DNA from 2 places in the Streptomyces nogalater genome. Region 2 is predicted to be linked to the other one. Evidence: riboswitches for the same ligand, from Rfam matches in the RefSeq annotation. Region 2 holds a riboswitch; the other holds the start of a gene.

Region 1 (10,815 bases), on a different contig from region 2:
CGGCTGGAGCGGGTGGTTCGGCAGGTACGGCGCGAGGTGCGACCGGACCGCGACCGGACCGACACCCGGACCGCCGCCGCCGTGCGGGATGCAGAAGGTCTTGTGCAGGTTCAGGTGCGAGACGTCACCGCCGAAGTGGCCCGGCTTGGCGAGGCCGACGAGCGCGTTGAGGTTGGCTCCGTCGACGTACACCTGGCCGCCGGCCTCGTGAACCCGGGCGCAGATGTCGGCGACGTGCTCCTCGAACACACCGTGCGTGGACGGGTAGGTGATCATCAGCACCGCCAGCTCGTCACGGTACTGCTCGATCTTGGCGCGCAGGTCCTCGACGTCGATCTCGCCGTCCTCGGCGGTCTTGACGACGACGACCTTCATGCCGGCCATCACGGCGCTGGCGGCGTTGGTGCCGTGCGCGGAGGACGGGATCAGGCAGACGGTGCGCTGCTCGTCGCCGTTGGCGCGGTGGTAGCCGCGGACGGCGAGCAGACCGGCCAGCTCGCCCTGGGAGCCGGCGTTCGGCTGGAGGGAGACCTTGTCGTAGCCGGTGACCTCCGCGAGCCGGTCCTCCAGCTCACGGATGAGGGTGAGGTAGCCCTGCGCCTGCTCGGCGGGCGCGAAGGGGTGCAGCTGCCCGAACTCGGGCCAGGTGACCGGCTCCATCTCCGTGGTCGCGTTGAGCTTCATGGTGCAGGAGCCCAGCGGGATCATGCCGCGGTCGAGCGCGTAGTCGCGGTCGGCCAGCCTGCGCAGGTAACGCAGCATGGCGGTCTCGGAGCGGTGCTGGTGGAAGACCGGGTGGGTGAGGTAGGCGTCGGTGCGCAGCAGCGCCTCGGGCAGGGTGTCCTCGGCGGTCGCGTCCAGCGCCTCGATGTCGGCCTCGACGCCGAAGGCGGACCAGACGGCGTCCAGCCCGGCCCGGTCGGTGGTCTCGTCACAGGCCACGGAGACGTGGTCGGCGTCGACCAGCCGCAGGTTGACGCCCTTGTCCCGGGCGGCGGCGACGATCGCGGCGGCCTTGCCCGGCACGCGCGCGGTGACCGTGTCGAAGAACGCGCCGTGGACGACCTCGACACCGGCGGCCTTCAGGCCCTCGGCGAGGAGGGTGGCGTAGCGGTGCGTACGCCGCGCGATGGTCTGCAGCCCCTCGGGACCGTGGTAGACGGCGTACATGCCGGCCATCACGGCGAGCAGCACCTGCGCGGTACAGATGTTGCTGGTGGCCTTCTCCCGGCGGATGTGCTGCTCACGGGTCTGCAGCGCGAGCCGGTAGGCCTTGTGGCCGTCGACGTCGACGGAGACGCCGACCAGGCGGCCGGGCAGGCTGCGCGCGAACTTCTCGTGTACGGCCATGTAGCCGGCGTGCGGGCCGCCGAAGCCCATGGGCACGCCGAAGCGCTGGGTGGTGCCTACGGCGATGTCCGCGCCCAGCTCACCCGGCGAGGTCAGCAGGGTCAGGGCGAGCAGGTCGGCGGCCACGGTCACCAGGGCGCCCAACTCGTGCGCCTGGTCGATGACGGGCTTGAGGTCCCGTACGGCACCGGAGGCGCCCGGGTACTGGATCAGCACACCGTTGATCTCGCGCTCGGCGATCTCCGCGGGGATGCCGGCGGACAGGTCGGCGACGACGACCTCCACGCCGGTCGGCTCGGCACGGGTCTCGATCACGGCGATGGTCTGCGGCAGCGCGTCCGCGTCGACCAGGAACAGGCCCTTCTTGTTCTTGCCCATGCGCCGGGACAGGGCCATCGCCTCGGCGGCGGCCGTGCCCTCGTCCAGCAGGGAGGCGCCGGAGGTGGGCAGCCCGGTCAGCTCGGCGACCATCGTCTGGAAGTTCAGCAGGGCCTCCAGACGGCCCTGGGAGATCTCCGGCTGGTACGGCGTGTAGGCCGTGTACCAGGCGGGGTTCTCCATGACGTTGCGCAGGATGACGGGCGGGGTGAAGGTGCCGTGGTAGCCCAGGCCGATCATGGAGCGCAGGACCTGGTTGCGGTCGGCGAGCGAACGCAGTTCGGCGAGCACCTCGGCCTCGGTGCGGGCGCCCGGCAGGTCCAGGGAGTCGGCGTTCTTGATCACATCCGGGACCGCGGCGGCGGTCAGCTCGTCCAGCGAGCCGTACCCGACCTGCGCGAGCATCTTGGCCCGCGCCTCCTGGTCGGGCCCGATGTGGCGCTGCTCGAACGGGGTGCCCGCTTCGAGTTCGGAGAGCGGAATGCGATGGGCGGTCATTGCGGAGGCCTCCTGGTCTGACGCGACCTGCGAGGGGCACCCCGGCGCGGGTACCCCGACGGCCTCCCCCTCTGTCATCTGCACCTGAGAGCTTCACCGGACGCCCGCGGGCACCGGCTTTCACCGTCGGTGAGGGCGGGAGCCGTCGACGCCCGCCCTGCTTTCCAGAGTGACCTCGTCCGTGCGGTACGTGAGCCTGAGAGATTCCGGGGAGGAGTTGCTCCTTCGGCGCCTCCGAGGTGGGTCGGAGGACTCTCCCGCGCGGGGTCAGCAGCCGCTGTCAGCCTACCAGCGGGGTCAATGGGGCAGCCTTCAAGTGGCCGCCTCCCCCAATGTGCTCTTTCGTAGTGCTTACGGATGAGTTGCGACCACGTGGAGGGAGAGGGACCGTGCAGACCGACATCGATCCGCGCAGCCTGATCGGCCGCAAGGCGTTCGACCGCGAGGGCGCCAAGATCGGCACGATCGACGAGGTGTACCTGGACGACGCGACCGGCGTGCCCGAGTGGGCGGCCGTACGCACCGGCCTGTTCTCCCGGGACGTCTTGGTGCCCCTGGGGCCCAGCGAACTCGTCGACGGCACGCTGCGCGTCCCCTTCGACCGCGCCCTGATCAAGGACGCCCCCGACTTCGGCGTGGGCCGCCACCTCTCCCCCGAGCAGGAACTCCAGCTCTACCACCACTACGGCCTCGACGCGGCCTCCCCTCCCCCGCTCCCGGACCACGACTTCGGCAGACTGGCAGGCTCGGAAGAAACCTGACCCGCCCTCCCCCTCCCCCAGCACGTCTCCCCGCCCGCGACATAGTCCTGCCCCTGTCCCAACCACGGCCACCCCGGCCCCCGGCCCCCGGCCGCGGCCACCCTCCAAGGCCCATCCCCATGCCGCCCCCAGGCCCCGACCCGAACGAGGCCCGCCCCCAGCCCGGGGCCCCTCCCTGGGTGGGAGCCCCTTCCGTAAGCCGGGCCACGTTCCAAGCGCCGGCCGCTTCCGATACACACGCACCCCCCCGCCTTCGGCCATCTCCGAAGCACGGTCCACCGCCTGAGCGTGCCCCTCTTCCCCACCCGGACCGCGTTTCAGGCACCGACCACTTCCAGCACACAGGCCCACGCCAAGCGCGAACCTCCCCCGCCCTCGGCCATGCCCCGGAGCACGACCCCCTCCCCAGGCGAGGATCTCTTCCGCAACCCGGACCGCGTTTCAGGCGCCGGCCGCTTCCGGCGCGCGGCCCCCACCCCAGGCACGGCTCTCTTCCGCAACGTGGGATCCCTCCAGGACGGACGACTCCTCCACAGGGGACTCCGCCAGGGCGCGGGGCCCTTCCGGGGCGGGTGGCTCCTCCAGGGCGGGAGGCCCCTCCTCGGCTTGGGATCCCTCCGGGACCGGCGGCTCCACCCGGGGGCGGGTTTCCTCCGGGACGGGCGGCTCCGCCCGGGGGTCGGACCCCTCCGGGGTCCGGGGCGGAGCCCCGTGGCGGTCGTCTTTCGGCGTACCGGGACGGGCGAGTGGGTGGGAAAAGTGATCCCCGACCAACGGCAACGGATCCGCCGACTCCAGCGCAGGATCGTCGGCAAAGAACGTCCGCACACGCCCCGGCCCGGACTGAGGCGTCTCGAACCGCACCGTCACTCTCCCCAGCCCGCTCCCCTGCACCCAGCCGGGCCCGTACTCGGCGTGCCGCACATCCTGCCCGGCCCGCCACTGCCGTTCGACGGGCTCCGGCCGCTCCGCCTCGACGGCGACGGCGGTCTCCTCCGGCTCCTCCACCACGGGCACCGGCATGGCCTGCGCGAACAGGTCCTCCTGGGTGTAGTCGGCGAGCCCGGAGACCCCGACCCCGAGCAGCCGCACCCCGCCGGTGGTGTCCACGGAGTCCAGCAGCCGCGCCGCCGCCTCGCGGATGACGACGGGATCGTCCGTGGGTCCTCTGAGCGTCTCCGAGCGGGTCAGGGTCGAGAAGTCGTACCGCCGCACCTTGAGCACGATGGTCCGCCCGGACAGCCCGGCCCCGCGCAGCCGCCGCACACACCGGTCGGCCAGCCGCTGCACCTCCAGGCCGACCCGCAGCCGGTCGTGGATGTCCACGTCGTAGGTGTCCTCCACCGACACCGACTTGGCTTCCCGCTCGGCCACCACCGGCCGCTCGTCCCGGGCGTGCGCCATCGCGTACAGCGCCTGCCCGTGTGCCTTGCCGAGCAGCCGGACCAGTTCGTCCTCGCCGGCCTCCGCCAGTTCCTGCACCGTGGTGATCCCGGCCCTGCGCAGATGGTCCCCGGTGGCCGGCCCGACCCCCGGCAGCGTACGCACCGGCATGGGCGCCAGCATGTCCCGCTCGGTACCCGGCTCGATCAGCACCAGCCCGTCCGGCTTGGCCTGCTCGGAGGCGATCTTCGCGAGCATCTTGGAGGCGGCGAGCCCCACCGAGCCGGTGAGCCCGGTGACCGCGCGGATGTCCGCCCGCAGCTTCTGCCCGGCCCGGCGCGCCGACTCCTCGTCCCACGCCGTTCCCCCGGCCTCCAGGTCCACGAACGCCTCGTCCAGGCTCAGCGGCTCCACCAGCGGCGACAGCTCCCGCAGCAGCGCCATCACCTGCTCGCTGATCGTCCGGTACAGGGTGAAGCGCGGCACCAGATAGGCGGCGTTGGGTGCCAGCCGGCGCGCCTGGGCCATGGGCATCGCCGAGTGGACCCCGAACACCCGTGCCTCGTACGACGCGGTGGCCACCACACCGCGCGGTCCGAGCCCGCCCACGACGACCGCCTTCCCGCGCAGGCTCGGCTTGGACGCCTGCTCCACCGAGGCGAAGAAGGCATCCATGTCGAGATGCAGGATCGTGGGCGTGTTTCTCACATCTCCGATGCTGCACCACGGCACTGACAATGCGGTCGAGCCGGGTGCGCCCGTCGGCGGAACCGGCCGGTTCGGACCGGCCGTAAGCGTCATACCGGACCGCCTATGAGCTCGACACGCCGGACCGCCTTTGAGTTCGACACGCCGGACCGCCTCAGCGCGATGCGCCGGACCGCCCGGACGCGGCAGCGTCAGACCGCCCGGTTGCGGCGCCGCGCCAACTCGTCCGCCGGGTTGTGCCCGACCAGCGTCTCGCCGGTGTCGACGCGCTCGCCGTGCAGCTGGGAGAGAGCGCTTTCCACATCCCGCCACACCACGCCGACGGCGATTCCGAAGATGCCCTGACCGCCCTGGAGCAGCGCGTGCACCTCGTCCGGCGAGGAGCACTCGTACACGGTGGCGCCGTCACTCATCAGGGTCATCCGCTCCAGGTCGCGGAAACCGCGTTCCCGGAGGTGCTGCACGGCTGTGCGGATGTTCTGCAGCGATACGCCCGTGTCCAGAAAACGCTTCACGATCTTCAGGACGACGACGTCCCGGAAGCTGTACAGCCGCTGGGTGCCCGACCCGTAGGCGGGCCGCACGCTGGGCTCGACCAGACCGGTACGGGCCCAGTAGTCCAGCTGCCGGTAGGTGATGCCGGCGGCAGCGCAGGCCGTGGGCCCGCGGTAGCCGATCTGCTCGGACGTCATGGACGCCACCCCTCCGCCGTTCGGCACCGCCGTCGGCAGCTGCGGAGCGTGCTCCACCGCGCCGCCGGGATGGGCATGTCCCCCGCCTGAACGCAGCCGCGAACTCGGGGGCGGGTACGGACCGCTCTCCCCGAAAGCGCGTCCCGGGGCACCCCCGACCGTACCGTCGCCGCTGGTTCTCACGCCGACCTCCGTCCTTGACCTGCCTTCTCGACGGTAGGCAGTCACCAGGGGTGCGTCAACGATCGCCACACTCGGCACGCCGAGTGATAATCACCCTAGGAGTGGTTTCCCGTGTCCCACCGCGGGGAAAGGCTAGCCGAATGCGCTCGCGGCGAGCCGTAGGACGCTCTCACTGCCACAGGCAGGTGCCAGGACGCCGACCGTGCGCATCCGCCGACCTCGCCGGGCAAAGCACCTGGTCCGGCGGGCCGGGCGGAGCGCTCACTGGCTGCTGGTGCCGAAGTCCTCGGGGGAGATCTGGTCGAGGAACTCCCGGAACTTCTCCACCTCGTCCTCCTGCTCGTCCGGAATGGCGATGCCCGCGTCGTCCAGCACCGTGTCACTGCCGAAGATCGGCGTACCGGTGCGCAGAGCCAGCGCTATGGCATCGGAGGGGCGGGCGCTGACCTCGACCCCACTGGCGAACACCAGCTCCGCGTAGAAGACGCCTTCTCGCAGATCGGTGATGCGCACCTCGGTCAGCTCCTGGCCGACGGCCTCCAGCACGTCCTTGAACAGGTCGTGGGTCAGCGGTCGCGCGGGGGCCATGCCCTGCTGGGCGAAGGCGATCGCCGTCGCCTCCCCCGGCCCGATCCAGATGGGGAGATAACGGTCGCCCCCCACTTCGCGCAGGAGCACGATCGGTTGGTTGGAGGGCATTTCGACCCGGACACCTACGACATCGAGCTCGTTCACACAGCAACCCTAGGCCGTGCCCGGGACGTTTGGGTAGTCGGGCCGGGAACAGGTGCCCGATCCGGCCGCCCGAGACCCCCTTGTTTCACGGGATCCGCACACCGAGAGCGGTCTTCACCAAGGCCGCGTGCAGCTTCATCGTGAGGTCCGCCAGCTCCTTCGTACGCGCCTCGGCGTGCGCCCTGGTCTGCGGGTTCCGGTGACGCTTGAGCGGGGCCACGATCTGGTCGACCAGGCCCGCCTCACGGTCCGCGGCGGCCTTCATCACCCGCAGGTGGCGCGGCTCGATCCCGAACCGGCCCAGCTCGGCCACCAGCGCGGCCACCGTGACGGCCTCGGCGTCGTACGCCCCGTCCTCCAGCGGAGCGATGAGCCCGTAGGACTCCCACTCCTTCAGCTCGCCCTCGTCGATGTCCGCCGCGGCCAGCAGCTCGGCCCGGCCCACCCTGGCCACCGTGGGGCCCTCCACGGCCGCCGCGGCGTCCTGCGCGGTGCGCTGGCGCCCGACCAGGGGCAATGGGACGGCCTCGCCCCGCTCCATGGCGTCCAAGTGCTCCCGGATCACCTTGAGCGGCAGATAGTGGTCCCGCTGCATCCGCAGGATGTGGCCGAGGCGCTCGACATCCCCGGCGCTGAACTTGCGGTACCCCGACGGGGTCCGCCGCGGCTCGACGAGCCCCTCCGACTCCAGGAAGCGGATCTTGGAGATGGTGACTTCGGGGAACTCGTCGCGCAGCACGTTCAGCACCGTGCCGATGCTCATCAGCCCACTGTCCCTGGCGGCGGTACCGCTTCCGGCACCGCCGCTCGGTGTTTGAAGCATGGACCTTCCCTCTGGGGTTCCCCCGGACACCGTCCGGGGGCGGGTCAGTAGCCCTGCCGGCTCGCGTAGAACACCAGCCGGTACTTGCCGATCTGCACCTCGTCACCGTTCGACAGGGCGACCTGATCGATGCGCTCGCGGTTGACGTACGTGCCGTTCAGGCTGCCCACGTCGGCCACCGTGAAGGAGCCGTCCGGGGAGCGCCGGAACTCCACGTGCCGCCGGGAGACCGTCACGTCGTCCAGGAAGATGTCGCTCTGCGGGTGCCGGCCGGCCGTGGTCAGGTCACCGTCCAGCAGGAAGCGGCTGCCCGAGTTCGGGCCCCGGCGCACGACGAGCAGCGCCGAACCCGGCGGCAGCGCGTCCACCGCGGCCTGTGCCTCCGGGGAGAGCATAGGCAACGGCGTCTGGCCGGTCGCCTCGGAGTCGTAGGCCTCCAGCCCCGAGATCGAGATCGTGGACGTCGTCTCGGAGGCCCGCTCCGGCGTCAGCCCGGGACGCAGCGGCGCCCCGCAGTGGGAACAGAACCGCGCGTTCTCCGGATTGCGGTTACCGCACCTCGTACACACCAGGACCGACATCGACGGATCCTCCTGCCGCGGCTGCCCCGCCGGGGCATTGGACGCGTACGGGCCGGAGGCGAACCCTCCACCCGTACCTGAGGTTGACGGTTGCCCGAAACCTATGCCGCCGGACTGGGCAGGGTCAACTGACGCCGCGCCCTGACCTCCCTGAATGTCACCACCCGGACCAGCGACCTGGTCCCGGAACAGCGGGCGCTGGCCCTCCGCGTCAGGCTGTGCGCGATGGCGAGCGGTCGCGTTGTCGCTGCCCTCTCGCGCGCTCTTGCCGAACAACTTCGCAAACAACTTCACGGGCGATTCCCCTTGACCGAAACAGACCCGCCCGTGGGGCAGGACGAACCCTGATTGCCTACACCGGCCGAGCCGGACATTCTCACAACGTCCGTAACCACCAGACAGTTTCCACCACGCACCACCCCTTCGGTGCGCCGACCCCCCGCAACCTCTTGCCCCTGCCCGACAGCCCCCATGCGCCGCCGGTTCACTGGGAGGACGACCGAGCGTAGTCAGGCCGCTCCGCCCGCCGCAAGGCGTCCACGACGATCTTGTCCGACCGCTCGACGGTCACCGTGGCCTGCTCTTTCTCCAGAGTCTGCACCACGCCTCCAGGGATGTTCAGCGCCGGCTCCAAGTCCTGCGGCTTGCCGATGACCCTGAAACGATACGGTGCGTTGATCTTGTTCCCGTCGACGCTCACACTCCTGTCGGAGTCGGCGAAATAGGTTCCGGCGACCACCCGGACCCCGTTGACCTGGATCGCCTCCGCGCCGGCCGCGCGCAACTCCTGGATCGCGTCGAGCAGCATGTCCGCCTTGACCGTCCCCTTCGTGTCCTCGATCGTCATGGTGATGCCGGGACCCTGTGCCGCCACGGTGCCCGCAAGGATGCCGAGTTGCCTCGCCTTCTCGGCGGTCTGTCTGCGCGCCTCCGCGGCCTGGTCGGAGCTGCTCTGCAGTTCCTGACGCTGCTTTTCGAGTCCCTGCTTCTCGTCCTCAAGACGCTGTGTACGCGAATCCAGTTCATCGAGGATGCGTACAAGATCTTCCTGGCGTGCGCCGCGCAGCGCGCTGTCGGTGTCGCTGTTCGACGCCACCTGCACGGCCAGGCCGAAGCCGAGGCCGAACAGCAGCACGGCGACGATGAGTTGCGCCCGGGTGAACCGCGGCGGCCACAGGCCCTTGACGAGCCGCTGCCGCCCCGTCAGCGACTGCGGGGGCCGCTCCTCGGCCGGCCGGCCGGGCGCGGGCGCCGGCACCTCGGCCGGCAGCTCCCTGCGCAGCCGGTTCCCGGGCCGGTCGTCCGGCTCACCGTGGGCGTTCCGCCCGTTCCGGTCGTTCCGCTCGTTCAGGCCGCTCTGGCCGTTCTGGTCGCTCATGGAGGTCACGCCCGGAACACGTGCCGTCGGATCGCCGCGGCGTTGGAGAAGATCCGGATGCCCAGGACGACCACCACGCCCGTGGACAGCTGCGCGCCCACGCCCAACTTGTCGCCCAGGAACACGATGAGGGCGGCGACGACCACGTTCGACAGGAACGACACCACGAAGACCTTGTCGTCGAAGATGCCGTCCAGCATCGCCCGCAGACCGCCGAAGACGGCGTCCAGCGCGGCGACGACGGCGATCGGCAGATACGGCTCGACGACCGCCGGAACCTCGGGCCGGACCAACAGGCCGGCCACGACTCCCACGACGAGGCCCAGTACGGCGATCACGATGTGCCCTTCCCGGTTTTCTCGGACTTCGGCTGTGCTGTACGTACGATCACACTGGGAGCGGCGGGCAACCGGACCTCGCCCTCCGTCGAGATGGTGGCGCGGATCCCGTAGTTCTCCTCCAGGGCGTGCAGGTACAGGCCGTCGGCGCTGTTCTGGAACCTGGTGCTCAACCTCTGCCCGTCCCCCACCGCCAGCACCGTATACGGCGGTACCAGCGGCCTGTTGTCGACCAGTATCGCGTCACCCGCGGCCCTGATCGCGGACAGGGCGGTCAGCCGCTGCCCGTTGACGGAGACCGCCTCGGCCCCGGACGCCCACAGTCCGTTGACCACACGCTGCATGTCCCGGTCCCGGACCCGGCCGGTGTCGGAGAAGCCCGACGTCTCGCGGGGGTTGCCGCCGTCCCCGCCGCCGGCGGCCTCCTTGGCGTCGTTCACGACGAGTCTGACGCCGGGGCCGTGCACCGCGGTGGCACCCGACAACAGGCCCACCAGGTCCGCCTCGGCGCTGCCGCCGCTCGACTTCAGGGCCGCCCGACGGCGCGCGTCGACGTCGTCGCGCAGCTTGTCGACGGTGCTCTCCAACCGGTCGGCGTCCGCGGTCTCGCTGTCGACGCGGTCGATCAGCTCCTGGCGCTCCTTGGCCACCACGGGCGCCGTCACCCGCGCCTGGGCCGCGCCCACGGTCACCACCAGCGCCGCGAGGACCAGCCCGGCGGCCAGGCCCAGTTTGGCGCGCAGGGTCTTCGGCAGACCGCCCTCGCCCGCGGACTTCCGCCGGGCGGCGGCCTCGGCGTATCCGTCGTCGAGGCTGTGGTCCATGACGTTGGTGATCAACGACATGGAGGCGTCCGGGCGCTGCGGCCGCGTGAGGCTGCTCCGAACGGGGGGTTGCTGCGGCATGCCGCACATCGTCGCACGTCGCGAGCAGTACCTCCGAACGGCCCCACCGGCGTGCCGGACAGGCCCCCTTGAGGGACACTTGTCCGGCACGCGCGCGTGCGG
Region 2 (10,815 bases):
TGGCGAGGGCGCGCAGCAAGGCCTCGTAGGCGTCGTAGCGTCCGGGCGTGACCTGGCGCAGCATGTGCTCGACGCTGCCGCTGTGGCTCGCGCTCACCTGGTGTGCCCCTTCTTTTTTGTGACCCGGCGTATGAGCACAGCTTATGCGCCTGGCAGCTCGGGGCCTTGGCGTCGTACGCGTGTGCGGGTGGGTAGTTGGTTCTCGCGCCCCGCGGCGGAACCGCATATCAGACACGGCCCCGCGCCCTTTCGGGGGCGCGTTTCAGTGGGCGTATGTGTAGAACGGGCGGACGTTCGTCTTCAGCCAGGTCGCCACCGGGTCGTCCGTCACGTCCAGCAGGAGCAGGTTGACCGGCCACTTGACGGGGACCTCCGCCAGGGCCTTGCCGAGGGCCTGGAGGGGCAGGGCGCGCAGGTCGCCCTCCCACTGGGAGAGTTCGACGCCGACGAACAGGGCGGGGTCGGCCGTCTCGACGGCGGCCAGGCAGCGGCGGGCGGTGAGGACCACGCCGGTCCCGGCGAACTCCGCGGAGGCGGCGGCGAGGAAGTCGACCGGGTCGTCCTGCCAGTCGGGTTCGAAGAGGCGGACCCGGCCGCCGGTGCCCGGACCGTCCAGCGGAGTGCGGCCCACCCGGCACAGCTCGGCCACGGCCTGGGGCGGCAGCGGTATGCCGACCACGCCCTCGGGGTTGACGGCGATGCCCACCTGCGGGGGCAGGCCGCGGGCGAACTCCACCGCCGGGGCGATGGTGTACGCCATGTGGGAGCCGGCCACCTGGCGGAGCTGTTCCTCGGAGCTGAACACCGGGACGTACGCCTGGCCGCCGATGTCCAGCGTCGGCAGGTCCAGCGGGAGGCTGTCGGGGCCCCCGCCGCCCGGCAGCGGGATCCACAGGAGGCTGCGGCCGAGGACCTCGATGATCCGGCCGCCCGCCGCGGGGATGCCGAGGGAGGCCGACAGCACCTCCTCCAGCTCGTTGCCGGGCCAACCGCCGTGCGGGTGCGGGTGCGCCTGTGCCGGGAAGTCCGCCGGGAAGTCCATGTGCCTACCGCCTGCTGGGAACCACTGCTGTGACCATGAAGGCTAGCGGGTGGCGCCGACAGTGCCTCACCGAGTGAAGCCGACGCGGGCGAGGACGTCCGCCGCGTCCCGGTCCAGCAGCACCGCCGCGCCGCAGCCGGCCGGCAGCTCCCCCCGCTCCACCGCGCGCAACAGCCGGGCGGTGGCGCGGCGGTGACGGCGGAAGGCGTAGCGGGAGACGCCCCGGCCGCGTTCGCGCTGGCCCTGCCGGGCCGTCTCGGGGCTGACGTCGAGGAGGAGCAGGTGCAGGGTGCCGCCCCGGCGCCGGGCCGCGCGGGCCAGCCAGGCGCGCACCCACGGCTGGGTGCCGCAGTCGTGCACGACGAGCCCCTCCCCGGTGCGCAGGGCCCGGCGCAGGCCGGTGTAGTGGGCGAGGCGGACCAGGGGGCGGTAGAGCGCGTAGGGCAGGAAGCCGGGGAGGCGGGCCTGCCAGCGGTCCCGGGTGTCCTGGGAGTCGACGCGGCGGCCGGTGACCGCGCGGCGCATCAGGGTGGACTTGCCGCTGCCGGGCAGGCCGGTGACGACCACCAGGTCGCGGGGGCCGAAGAGCAGGGCGTGCGGGCTGCGGCCGGCCCGGTCGCGCAGATCGCGGACGACCGGCGCGGGGCGGTCCGCGCCGCGCTCGCGGGCCGCAGCGGAGGGCTGTCCCGGCACCGCGAGGCCGGCGTGGGCGGCGTAGGCCGAGGTCCTGTTCACCGTGATCGTCCTCCCAGGGGCTTGGTCGATCCCATGCCCGTTCTATGTAAAGGGAAGGTAATGGACAAGGCCCGGCGGTTCATGCGGGTACGGCCACAGGTCGGTCACAAGCGGTGGGCTCTGGATGGCCGGGGTGCGGCGTGCAATGATGAGCCCGCCAACTGCATACCGGCCGTTTGAATCCGCGCGGGAGAGTTCCCGGGCCCCCTCGGGGCCGCCTGGGGCGCCGAAGGAGCAAGTCCCTCCCTTGAATCTCTCAGGCCCCGTTACCGCGCGGGCGAGGCACATCTGAAAAGCGGGCCGCCGTCGCCGGCGGCTCCACCCAAGGTGCAAGCCGTGATCGTCCCCGTGGCGGTGGCGGCGAACCTCTCAGGTTCCGATGACAGATGGGGAGGAACGTTCCTCGCCCGTCCTTTGCCCTGGGAGACGACCGACCGATGAGCAGTACCGAACTCCGTCATACCGCGCTCGACGCCGTGCACCGCTCGCTGGGCGCGACGATGACCGACTTCGCCGGCTGGGACATGCCCCTGCGCTACGGCTCCGAGCGGGACGAGCACACCGCCGTGCGCACCCGGGCCGGTCTGTTCGACCTCTCCCACATGGGCGAGATCACCGTGACCGGCGCCGACGCCGCCGCCTTCCTGAACCACGCCCTGGTCGGCAACATCGCCTCCGTCGGCGTCGGCCGCGCCCGCTACACCATGATCTGCCAGGCCGACGGCGGCATCCTGGACGACCTGATCGTCTACCGGCCGGCCGAGACCGAGTACCTGGTCGTCGCCAACGCCTCCAACGCCCAGGTGGTGCTGGACGCCCTCACCGAGCGTGCGGCCGGGTTCGCCGCCGAGGTCCGCGACGACCGGGACGCCTACGCGCTGATCGCCGTGCAGGGCCCCGAGTCCCCCGGCATCCTGAAGTCCCTGACCGACGCCGACCTGGACGGCCTGAAGTACTACGCCGGGCTGCCCGGCACGGTCGCCGGCGTCCCGGCGCTGATCGCCCGCACGGGGTACACCGGCGAGGACGGCTTCGAGCTGTTCGTGAAGCCGGAGCACGCCGTGGCGCTGTGGCAGGCGCTGACCGAGGCCGGCGAGGGCGTCGGTCTGGTCCCGTGCGGGCTGTCCTGCCGGGACACGCTGCGCCTGGAGGCGGGCATGCCGCTGTACGGGCACGAGCTGACCACCTCCCTGACCCCCTTCGACGCCGGGCTGGGCCGCGTGGTCAAGTTCGACAAGGAGGGCGACTTCGTGGGCCGCGCGGCACTCGCCGAGGCCGCCGCCCGGGCGGAGCAGAACCCGCCCCGGGTCCTGGTCGGGCTGGTCGCCGAGGGCCGCCGGGTGCCGCGCGCCGGGTACGCCGTGGTGGCCGGCGGCGAGGTGATCGGCGAGGTCACCTCCGGCGCCCCCTCCCCCACCCTGGGCAAGCCGATCGCCATGGCCTACGTCGACGCGGCGTACGCGGCGCCGGGCACCGAGGGCGTCGGCGTGGACATCCGGGGCACCCACGAGCCGTACCAGGTCGTGGCGCTGCCGTTCTACAAGCGCCGGAAGTAACCGCCGGGCGCGCGCACCGGCCCGGGGCCCCCGGCCCCAGGGCGGCGCGTGACCCTGCGCACATTCGCCCGCTCACCAGCGGTTTCTCTAGTCCCCCCGTCACCATCACTCCCGCGCGTACAGGAGAATTCAGGCCATGAGCAACCCCCAGCAGCTGCGCTACAGCAAGGAGCACGAGTGGCTGTCGGACGCCGAGGACGGCGTCTCGACGGTCGGCATCACGGAGCACGCGGCCAACGCGCTCGGCGATGTCGTCTTCGTCCAGCTCCCCGAGGCCGGCTCCACGGTGTCCGCGGGCGAGACCTGCGGCGAGCTGGAGTCGACGAAGTCGGTGTCCGACCTGTACTCGCCGGTCACCGGTGAGGTCACCGAGGTCAACGAGGACGTCGTCAACGACCCGTCGCTGGTGAACTCCGCCCCCTTCGAGGGCGGCTGGCTGTTCAAGGTACGCGTCACAGAGGAGCCGGCCGGCCTGCTCTCCGCCGACGAGTACACCGCCTTCAGCACCGGCGAGGAGTCGTAGCCCCATGACCGTCCTGAACACGCCCCTGCACGAGCTGGACCCGGAGATCGCCGCCGCGGTCGACGCCGAGCTGAACCGCCAGCAGTCGACGCTGGAGATGATCGCCTCCGAGAACTTCGCGCCGCTCGCGGTGATGGAGGCGCAGGGCTCGGTCCTCACCAACAAGTACGCCGAGGGCTACCCGGGCCGTCGCTACTACGGCGGCTGCGAGCACGTGGACGTGGCCGAGCAGATCGCCATCGACCGGGTCAAGGAGCTGTTCGGCGCCGAGTACGCCAATGTGCAGCCCCACTCCGGCGCCTCCGCCAACCAGGCGGCCCTGTTCGCGCTGGCCCAGCCCGGGGACACCATCCTCGGCCTGGACCTGGCGCACGGCGGCCACCTGACCCACGGCATGCGGCTGAACTTCTCCGGCAAGCAGTTCGACGTGGTCGCCTACCACGTGGACGCCGAGACCGGCCTGGTCGACATGGCCGAGGTGGAGAAGCTCGCCAAGGAGCACCGCCCCAAGGTGATCATCGCGGGCTGGTCGGCGTACCCGCGGCAGCTGGACTTCGCGGAGTTCCGCCGGATCGCCGACGAGACCGGCGCGTACCTGTGGGTCGACATGGCGCACTTCGCCGGCCTGGTCGCCGCCGGGCTGCACCCGAACCCGGTGCCGTACGCCGACGTGGTCACCTCCACGACCCACAAGACGCTCGGCGGCCCGCGCGGCGGCATCATCCTCGCGAAGAAGGACTTCGCGAAGAAGCTGAACTCCTCCGTCTTCCCGGGCTTCCAGGGCGGTCCGCTGGAGCACGTGATCGCGGCCAAGGCCGTGTCCTTCAAGGTCGCGGCGGGCGAGGACTTCAAGGAGCGCCAGCGCCGCACGGTCGAGGGCGCCCGCCTCCTCGCCGAGCGGCTGACCGCCGCCGATGTCCGCGAGGCCGGGGTGAACGTGCTCTCCGGCGGCACCGACGTGCACCTGGTCCTGGTGGACCTGCGCGAGAGCGAGCTGGACGGGCAGCAGGCCGAGGACCGGCTGCACGAGGTCGGGATCACGGTCAACCGCAACGCCGTCCCGAACGACCCGCGTCCGCCGATGGTCACCTCGGGCCTGCGCATCGGCACCCCGGCGCTGGCCACGCGCGGTTTCACGGCCGAGGACTTCGCCGAGGTCGCGGACGTGATCGCCGAGACGCTGAAGCCGTCCTACGACGCCGAGGCGCTCAAGGCACGTGTCAAGGCGCTCGCCGACAAGCACCCGCTGTACCCGGGTCTGAGCGAGTAAGTCCGTTTCGCGGGGCACCGCGCACACTGGGAGTACCGGCGTGCGCGGTGCCCGCGCCCCTGTACCGCCCTTTCGCACCACCCCCGTATTGAGGAGTCATCCGTGGCCATCTCGGTCTTCGACCTGTTCTCGATCGGCATCGGCCCGTCCAGCTCCCACACGGTCGGCCCGATGCGCGCGGCGCGCATGTTCGCCCGCCGGCTGCGCAACGAGGACCTGCTCGGCTCCGTCGCGTCCGTGCGCTGCGAGCTGTACGGCTCGCTCGGCGCGACCGGCCACGGCCACGGAACCCCGAAGGCGGTGCTGCTGGGCCTGGAGGGCGCCTCGCCGCGCACGGTGGACGTGGAGAGCGCCGACGAGCGGGTGGAGAAGATCCGGCAGGCGGGCCGGATCGCGCTGCTCGGCACGCACGAGATCCCGTTCTCCTGCGACGACGACCTGGTCCTGCACCGCCGCAAGGCGCTGCCGTACCACGCGAACGGCATGACCCTGTGGGCGTACGACGCCTTGGGCGCCGAGGTGCTGTCGAAGACGTACTACTCGGTCGGCGGCGGTTTCGTGGTGGACGAGGACGCGGTGGGCGCGGACCGGATCGTGCTGGACGACACGGTCCTGAAGTACCCGTTCCGCACGGGCGACGAGCTGCTGCGCCTGACGAAGGAGACGGGTCTGTCGATCTCCTCGCTGATGCTGGAGAACGAGCGGGCCTGGCGCACCGAGGAGGAGATCCGCGCGGGCCTGCTGGAGATCTGGCGGGTGATGCGCGAGTGCGTCCAGCGCGGCATGTCCCGGGAGGGCATCCTGCCCGGCGGGCTGAAGGTGCGCCGCCGCGCGGCCGTCTCGGCCCGCCAGCTGCGCGCCGAGGGCGACCCGCTGGCGCACGCCATGGAGTGGATCACGCTCTACGCCATGGCGGTGAACGAGGAGAACGCGGCCGGCGGCCGGGTGGTGACGGCGCCCACGAACGGCGCGGCCGGCATCATCCCGGCGGTGCTGCACTACTACATCAACTTCGTGCCGGGCGCGGACGAGGACGGCGTGGTCCGCTTCCTGCTCGCCGCCGGCGCGATCGGCATGCTCTTCAAGGAGAACGCCTCCATCTCCGGTGCCGAGGTCGGCTGCCAGGGCGAGGTGGGCTCCGCCTGCTCGATGGCGGCGGGCGCGCTCGCCGAGGTGCTCGGCGGCTCCCCCGAGCAGGTGGAGAACGCGGCCGAGATCGGCATGGAGCACAACCTCGGCCTGACCTGCGACCCGGTCGGTGGCCTGGTCCAGATCCCGTGCATCGAGCGCAACGGCATGGCCGCGGTGAAGGCGGTCACGGCCGCGAAGATGGCGATGCGCGGCGACGGCTCCCACAAGGTGTCCCTCGACAAGGTCATCAAGACCATGAAGGACACCGGCGCCGACATGAGCGTGAAGTACAAGGAGACCGCGCGCGGCGGGCTCGCGGTGAACATCATCGAGTGCTGAACCGGTACGATTTCCGACCACACCGTCACAAATAGCTTTATTCGCATCACCCAGCGCTACCATCGGTGGCGTGATCGACCTGTACCCCGCGCTGTGGGGACTGCTCGGCAGCAGTGTGGCCGAAGCGCTCAACCTCTCGGCGCTGATGCGTCCGACGGGTCCGCGCAGCCGCTGGCGCTGGCCCTGGCGCACCCGTGCCGACCGGCCGGTGATGCTGGTGGCCATCGGGTTGCGGCTGTTCGCCGGGTTCGGTCTCACCGCGGCGCTGGGCAACTCCGGTCAGCTGCCGAACGCGACCGCCGCGTTCGCCGTGGGGGTGACCACCCCGCTGGTCGTGGCGAAGTTCTTCCAGGCGATCCCGATCACCGGCGCGGGCGCGGGTCAGCAGCCCGAGCCCCCGCTGCCCACCGCCCGGCAGGCCGGCGCGGATGCCGAAGAGGCGCTGTCGCAGCCGAGGGGGTCCAGTGCTGCGAGCTGACAGCGCGCTCGGCCGTTTGGTGCTGGCGCTGGCCGCGCGCCCTGCCGACCTGCCGCCGATGCCGCACGCGCGCCCGGGCACGCGGCTGATCGCCGCCCTGGGGACGCGCCCGGTGCCGGTGGCGGCGGCTCCCGCGCGGGCGCCGCTGCGGTACCGGCCGGGGTTCCGGGGCCGGTGGCTGCCGGGGCTGCTCACCACGTGGCTGGTCGCCCTGACGTGCCTGACGGCCGCCGCGGTGCAGGAGGTGCTGCCCGGCCCCTGGCGGGGGGCGGTGCCGGGGCGGGTCCAGGCGCCCGGTCCGGAGCACTGGAGCCTGACCGCCGCCGGCCGGCTCGGTCCGCGCGGGCGGGCGGAGGCGCTGGCGTTCACCCCGGACGGGCGGCTGCTGCTGACGGTCACCCGGTCCTCGGCCGGCACCTGGGACCTGACCGATCCCGGACATCCGGAGCGGGTCCCGGTCCCGGCGGGCGTGCGCCGGGTGACGGCCGTCACGACGAGTCCGGACGGCCGCACGCTGGTGGCGGCCGGGGGGGCCGACGTACGGGCGCTCGCCGTCGGCTCGGGGGCGACCCGGTGGTCCGTCGACGGCGCCCCGATGGAGGTGAAGGCGGTCGCGGCGGGCCGGGACCGGGTCGTCTTCGCCGACTCGGGCACGACCGGCTCCGCCCGGCTCGCGGAACTGCGCCTGGACACGGGACGGCCGCTGCGGCTGACCACCTTGAGCCGGCTGCACCAGGCGGTCGCCGCCGCCCAGTTCTCCGCCGACGGCCACACGCTCGCCGTTGCCGGTGCCGAGGGGTCGGTGCGGCTGTGGGACGTGTCGGATCCCCGGCACCCCGAGGCCGCGGGGCCCGCCTTCGGCGGTCCGGAGGGGCGGACCACCGCGCTCGCCTTCAGTCCCGACGCCCGGCTGCTGGCCACCGTGGACTCCGCGCGGACCGTGCGGCTGTGGGACGTCACCGACCGCGCGCGCCCCCGCCCGCTGGGCCGCCCGCTCGGTGACGGGGCCGAGCGCGTCACCGCGCTCGCCTTCAGCCCGGACGCGCGGCTGGTGGCCACCGTGGGGACCGACGGGACGGCGAGCCTGTGGTGGCGCTCGACCGGTACGGCGGCCGATGTTCCTCCAGGGACTACCACGCGGTAACCGATCACCCCTAGGCTGCCGCCGACTCGGCGTCGGTGAAGGGGAGTTCGGACATGCGCGGATGGATACGGCCGGTGGCGCTCGCGGGAGCCGCCGCGGTGCTGGCGACGGCACCGGTGAACGCCCACGCGGCGTCGCCGAAGTTCTCCGGGACCACGGCCATCGGCACGCACAACGCGTACGAGAAGGACAAGTACCCGTACTTCGCACAGGCGTTGGACTCCGGCGCCTCGCTGCTGGAGCTGGACGTGTACGTCGACAGCATCAGCCACCGCTGGCGGGTCAGCCACGGCAACCCGCTGGGCAACGACAACAACTGCGAGGCCGCCAAGACGCCGAGCGAGCTGTACAGCAAGAGCCGTAACCAGGACCTCGGCAGCTGTCTGGACAACATGGCCGCCTGGAACCGGCTCCACCCCGACCATCCGCCGATCGTCGTCAAGGTGGAGATGAAGGTCGGCTTCAACGACAAGGCGGGCATGGGGCCGGACGAGTTCGACACGCTCGTAGCGCAGAAGCTGGGCGGCGACGTCTACAAACCGGCGGATCTGCTCGGCGGCACGTACGGCACGCTGGACGCGGCGGCGCGGGCCGATGCCTGGCCGGCCCGGGACTCGCTGAGGGGCAAGTTCCTCTTCGACCTGATCCCCGGCACGGTGGAGCAGGCCAACCCGTTCGACAGCTACTGGACGGACGAGGAGTACGGCGACCATCTGCGCGATCTGTCCGCGGCCGGGAACATCTCCGCTGCCCAGGCCTTCCCCGCCGTACTGGGCGCGGCCGCCGGCGACCCGCGCACCAGCCGCTACGACGCCTCGATCCGCCCCTGGTTCGTGTTCTTCGACGGCGACGCGGCGGCCTATGCCAACAACGGCTACGACACGTCGTTCTACTCCGCGAACCACTACGTCCTGATCGCCACCGACGCCCACAACGTGTCCCCGGCGATCTCCTCCACCAACCCCACGGACGCCGAAGTCGCCGCCCGGCTCGCGCTGTTGGCCAAGGGCCATGCGAGCCTGATCACTTCGGACTGGTCGGCGAAGTCCGCGTCCGTACTCGGTTCGGTGACGACCCGGGGCTGAAGGTTCCGGCCACGGGCGCACAGGGCACAACCCCTGCATGCTCCATGGCATCGACGTCAGCGCCTTCCAGTCCTCCTCCTATGCCACGGGCGGCCTGTCCTTCGTCTTCGTCAAGGCGACGGAGGGCCGTTCGTACGTCAACCCCAGACTCGCGGCCCAGACCAAGCGCGGGCGCGACGCGGGCCTGGTCGTCGGTTTCTACCACTTCCTGTGGCCGGGCCACATCACCGCCCAGGCCGAGTACTTCCTGCGCCACGCCCCGGACCGCCCCGGCGACATCCTCGCCGTCGACTGGGAGAACACCGGCGAGGGGACCCACGCGAGCAACGCGGAGAAGGACCGCTTCATCCGCAGGCTGAAGGAGTTGCGGCCGGACAACCGGGTCGTGCTCTACTGCAACCGCCACTTCTGGCTGAACATCGACACCACGTCCTACGCCGGGGACGGGCTGTGGATCGCCGACTACGTCGCCGCGGGCAAACCCCGGATCAAGGCCAAGTGGCGGTTCCACCAGTACACCAGCGAACCCCTCGACAAGAACGTGGCCCATTTCGCGGACAAGGACGACCTGCGCGACTGGGCCACGCCCTAGCCGGGCGGCGGGCCTCTCAGTAGCGGAAGTCCGCCGGGCGCTGCGTGGACGCCTGAGCCAGGGCCGCGCGTACCGCGTCCGCGCCGGCCCGCAGGCCGTAGACCGGGGTGTCCGGCTGCTGGCGCCAGGAGTCGTCGATGCCGCCGGCGTCGACCGTGTCGAAGCCGAGTTCGTCGATCAGGGCGCGCACCTTCGCCTTGGCGGCCTCGTCGTCCCCGGCGACGGGCAGCGCCATGCGGTCGGGGTGGCCGGCGGGCAGCGGGCGGTCCAGGATGTCCTCGGCGTAGGTGCCGTTGAACGCCTTGATCACGGGGTGACCGAGGTGCTTCTCGACCCAGCGGCTCTCGGTCAGCCCCTCGTCCTCGATGGCGTCGATCCGGCCGTCCCGCTGCTTGGGGTAGTAGTTGTTCGTGTCGATCACCGCGACGCCCTCGGCCGCCCCGTCCAGCAGGCCCTGGGGGAGGTCCGGGACCGCCTTCAGGGGGACGGTGACGACGACGACCTCGGCGCCCTTGGCCGCGTCCTCGGCGCGCACCGGGGTGGCTCCGGTCTCCCGCGCCAGGTCCGTCAGCGTTTCGGGGCCGCGGGAGTTGGCGACGGAGACGTCATGACCGAGGGCGGCGAGCCGCCGGGTGAGGTTGCCGCCGATGTTCCCCGCGCCGATGATGCCGATCTTCATGGCCGACCCTCCGATATTTCATGCGCGTGCATCCTTCTGACGCCGGGGTCAACGGCACCGGTGGCCGCCCTATTCCGCCGGCCACCGCGAAATGATCCGGGACCCCGTCCACCCTGACGATCGCCGGTGTCCCGTCGTGGTCGTGGGCCGGCTACGGCATCGCCTCGCCGCCTTTCCGCAGCAGCCGCAGGGTCGACTCCAGTTCGGTGTGCAGGAGGGCCGCCGCCGCCTCCGGGTCGGC

What was found. A riboswitch is a leader RNA that binds a small molecule or an ion and turns the genes downstream of it on or off. The one in region 2 is predicted to bind glycine.
Region 1: another riboswitch for glycine. It lies ahead of gcvP (aminomethyl-transferring glycine dehydrogenase); the one in region 2 lies ahead of gcvT (glycine cleavage system aminomethyltransferase GcvT).

The regions. Positions count from the first base shown of each region.
Region 1 covers NZ_BAAASM010000044.1:3,463-14,277, reverse strand. Annotated here, with positions in the region: gene gcvP (aminomethyl-transferring glycine dehydrogenase) at 1-2,226, opposite strand, end outside; glycine riboswitch at 2,401-2,496, opposite strand; gene ABD350_RS27550 (PRC-barrel domain-containing protein) at 2,616-2,987, shown strand; gene ABD350_RS27545 (DNA polymerase IV) at 3,429-5,078, opposite strand; gene ABD350_RS27540 (MerR family transcriptional regulator) at 5,270-5,953, opposite strand; gene ABD350_RS27535 (bifunctional nuclease family protein) at 6,215-6,688, opposite strand; gene ftsR (transcriptional regulator FtsR) at 6,774-7,511, opposite strand; gene ABD350_RS27525 (FHA domain-containing protein) at 7,556-8,386, opposite strand; gene ABD350_RS27520 (DUF881 domain-containing protein) at 8,577-9,470, opposite strand; gene ABD350_RS27515 (small basic family protein) at 9,476-9,808, opposite strand; gene ABD350_RS27510 (DUF881 domain-containing protein) at 9,805-10,722, opposite strand.
Region 2 covers NZ_BAAASM010000074.1:29,515-40,329, reverse strand. Annotated here, with positions in the region: gene ABD350_RS35860 (enhanced serine sensitivity protein SseB C-terminal domain-containing protein) at 1-64, opposite strand, end outside; gene ABD350_RS35855 (enhanced serine sensitivity protein SseB) at 263-1,042, opposite strand; gene ABD350_RS35850 (AAA family ATPase) at 1,109-1,777, opposite strand; glycine riboswitch at 1,955-2,059, shown strand; glycine riboswitch at 2,060-2,173, shown strand; gene gcvT (glycine cleavage system aminomethyltransferase GcvT) at 2,215-3,333, shown strand; gene gcvH (glycine cleavage system protein GcvH) at 3,470-3,856, shown strand; gene glyA (serine hydroxymethyltransferase) at 3,861-5,126, shown strand; gene ABD350_RS35830 (L-serine ammonia-lyase) at 5,229-6,596, shown strand; gene ABD350_RS35825 (hypothetical protein) at 6,667-7,074, shown strand; gene ABD350_RS35820 (WD40 repeat domain-containing protein) at 7,061-8,218, shown strand; gene ABD350_RS35815 (phosphatidylinositol-specific phospholipase C domain-containing protein) at 8,272-9,303, shown strand; gene ABD350_RS35810 (glycoside hydrolase family 25 protein) at 9,341-9,895, shown strand; gene ABD350_RS35805 (NADPH-dependent F420 reductase) at 9,912-10,574, opposite strand; gene ABD350_RS35800 (FadR/GntR family transcriptional regulator) at 10,726-10,815, opposite strand, start outside.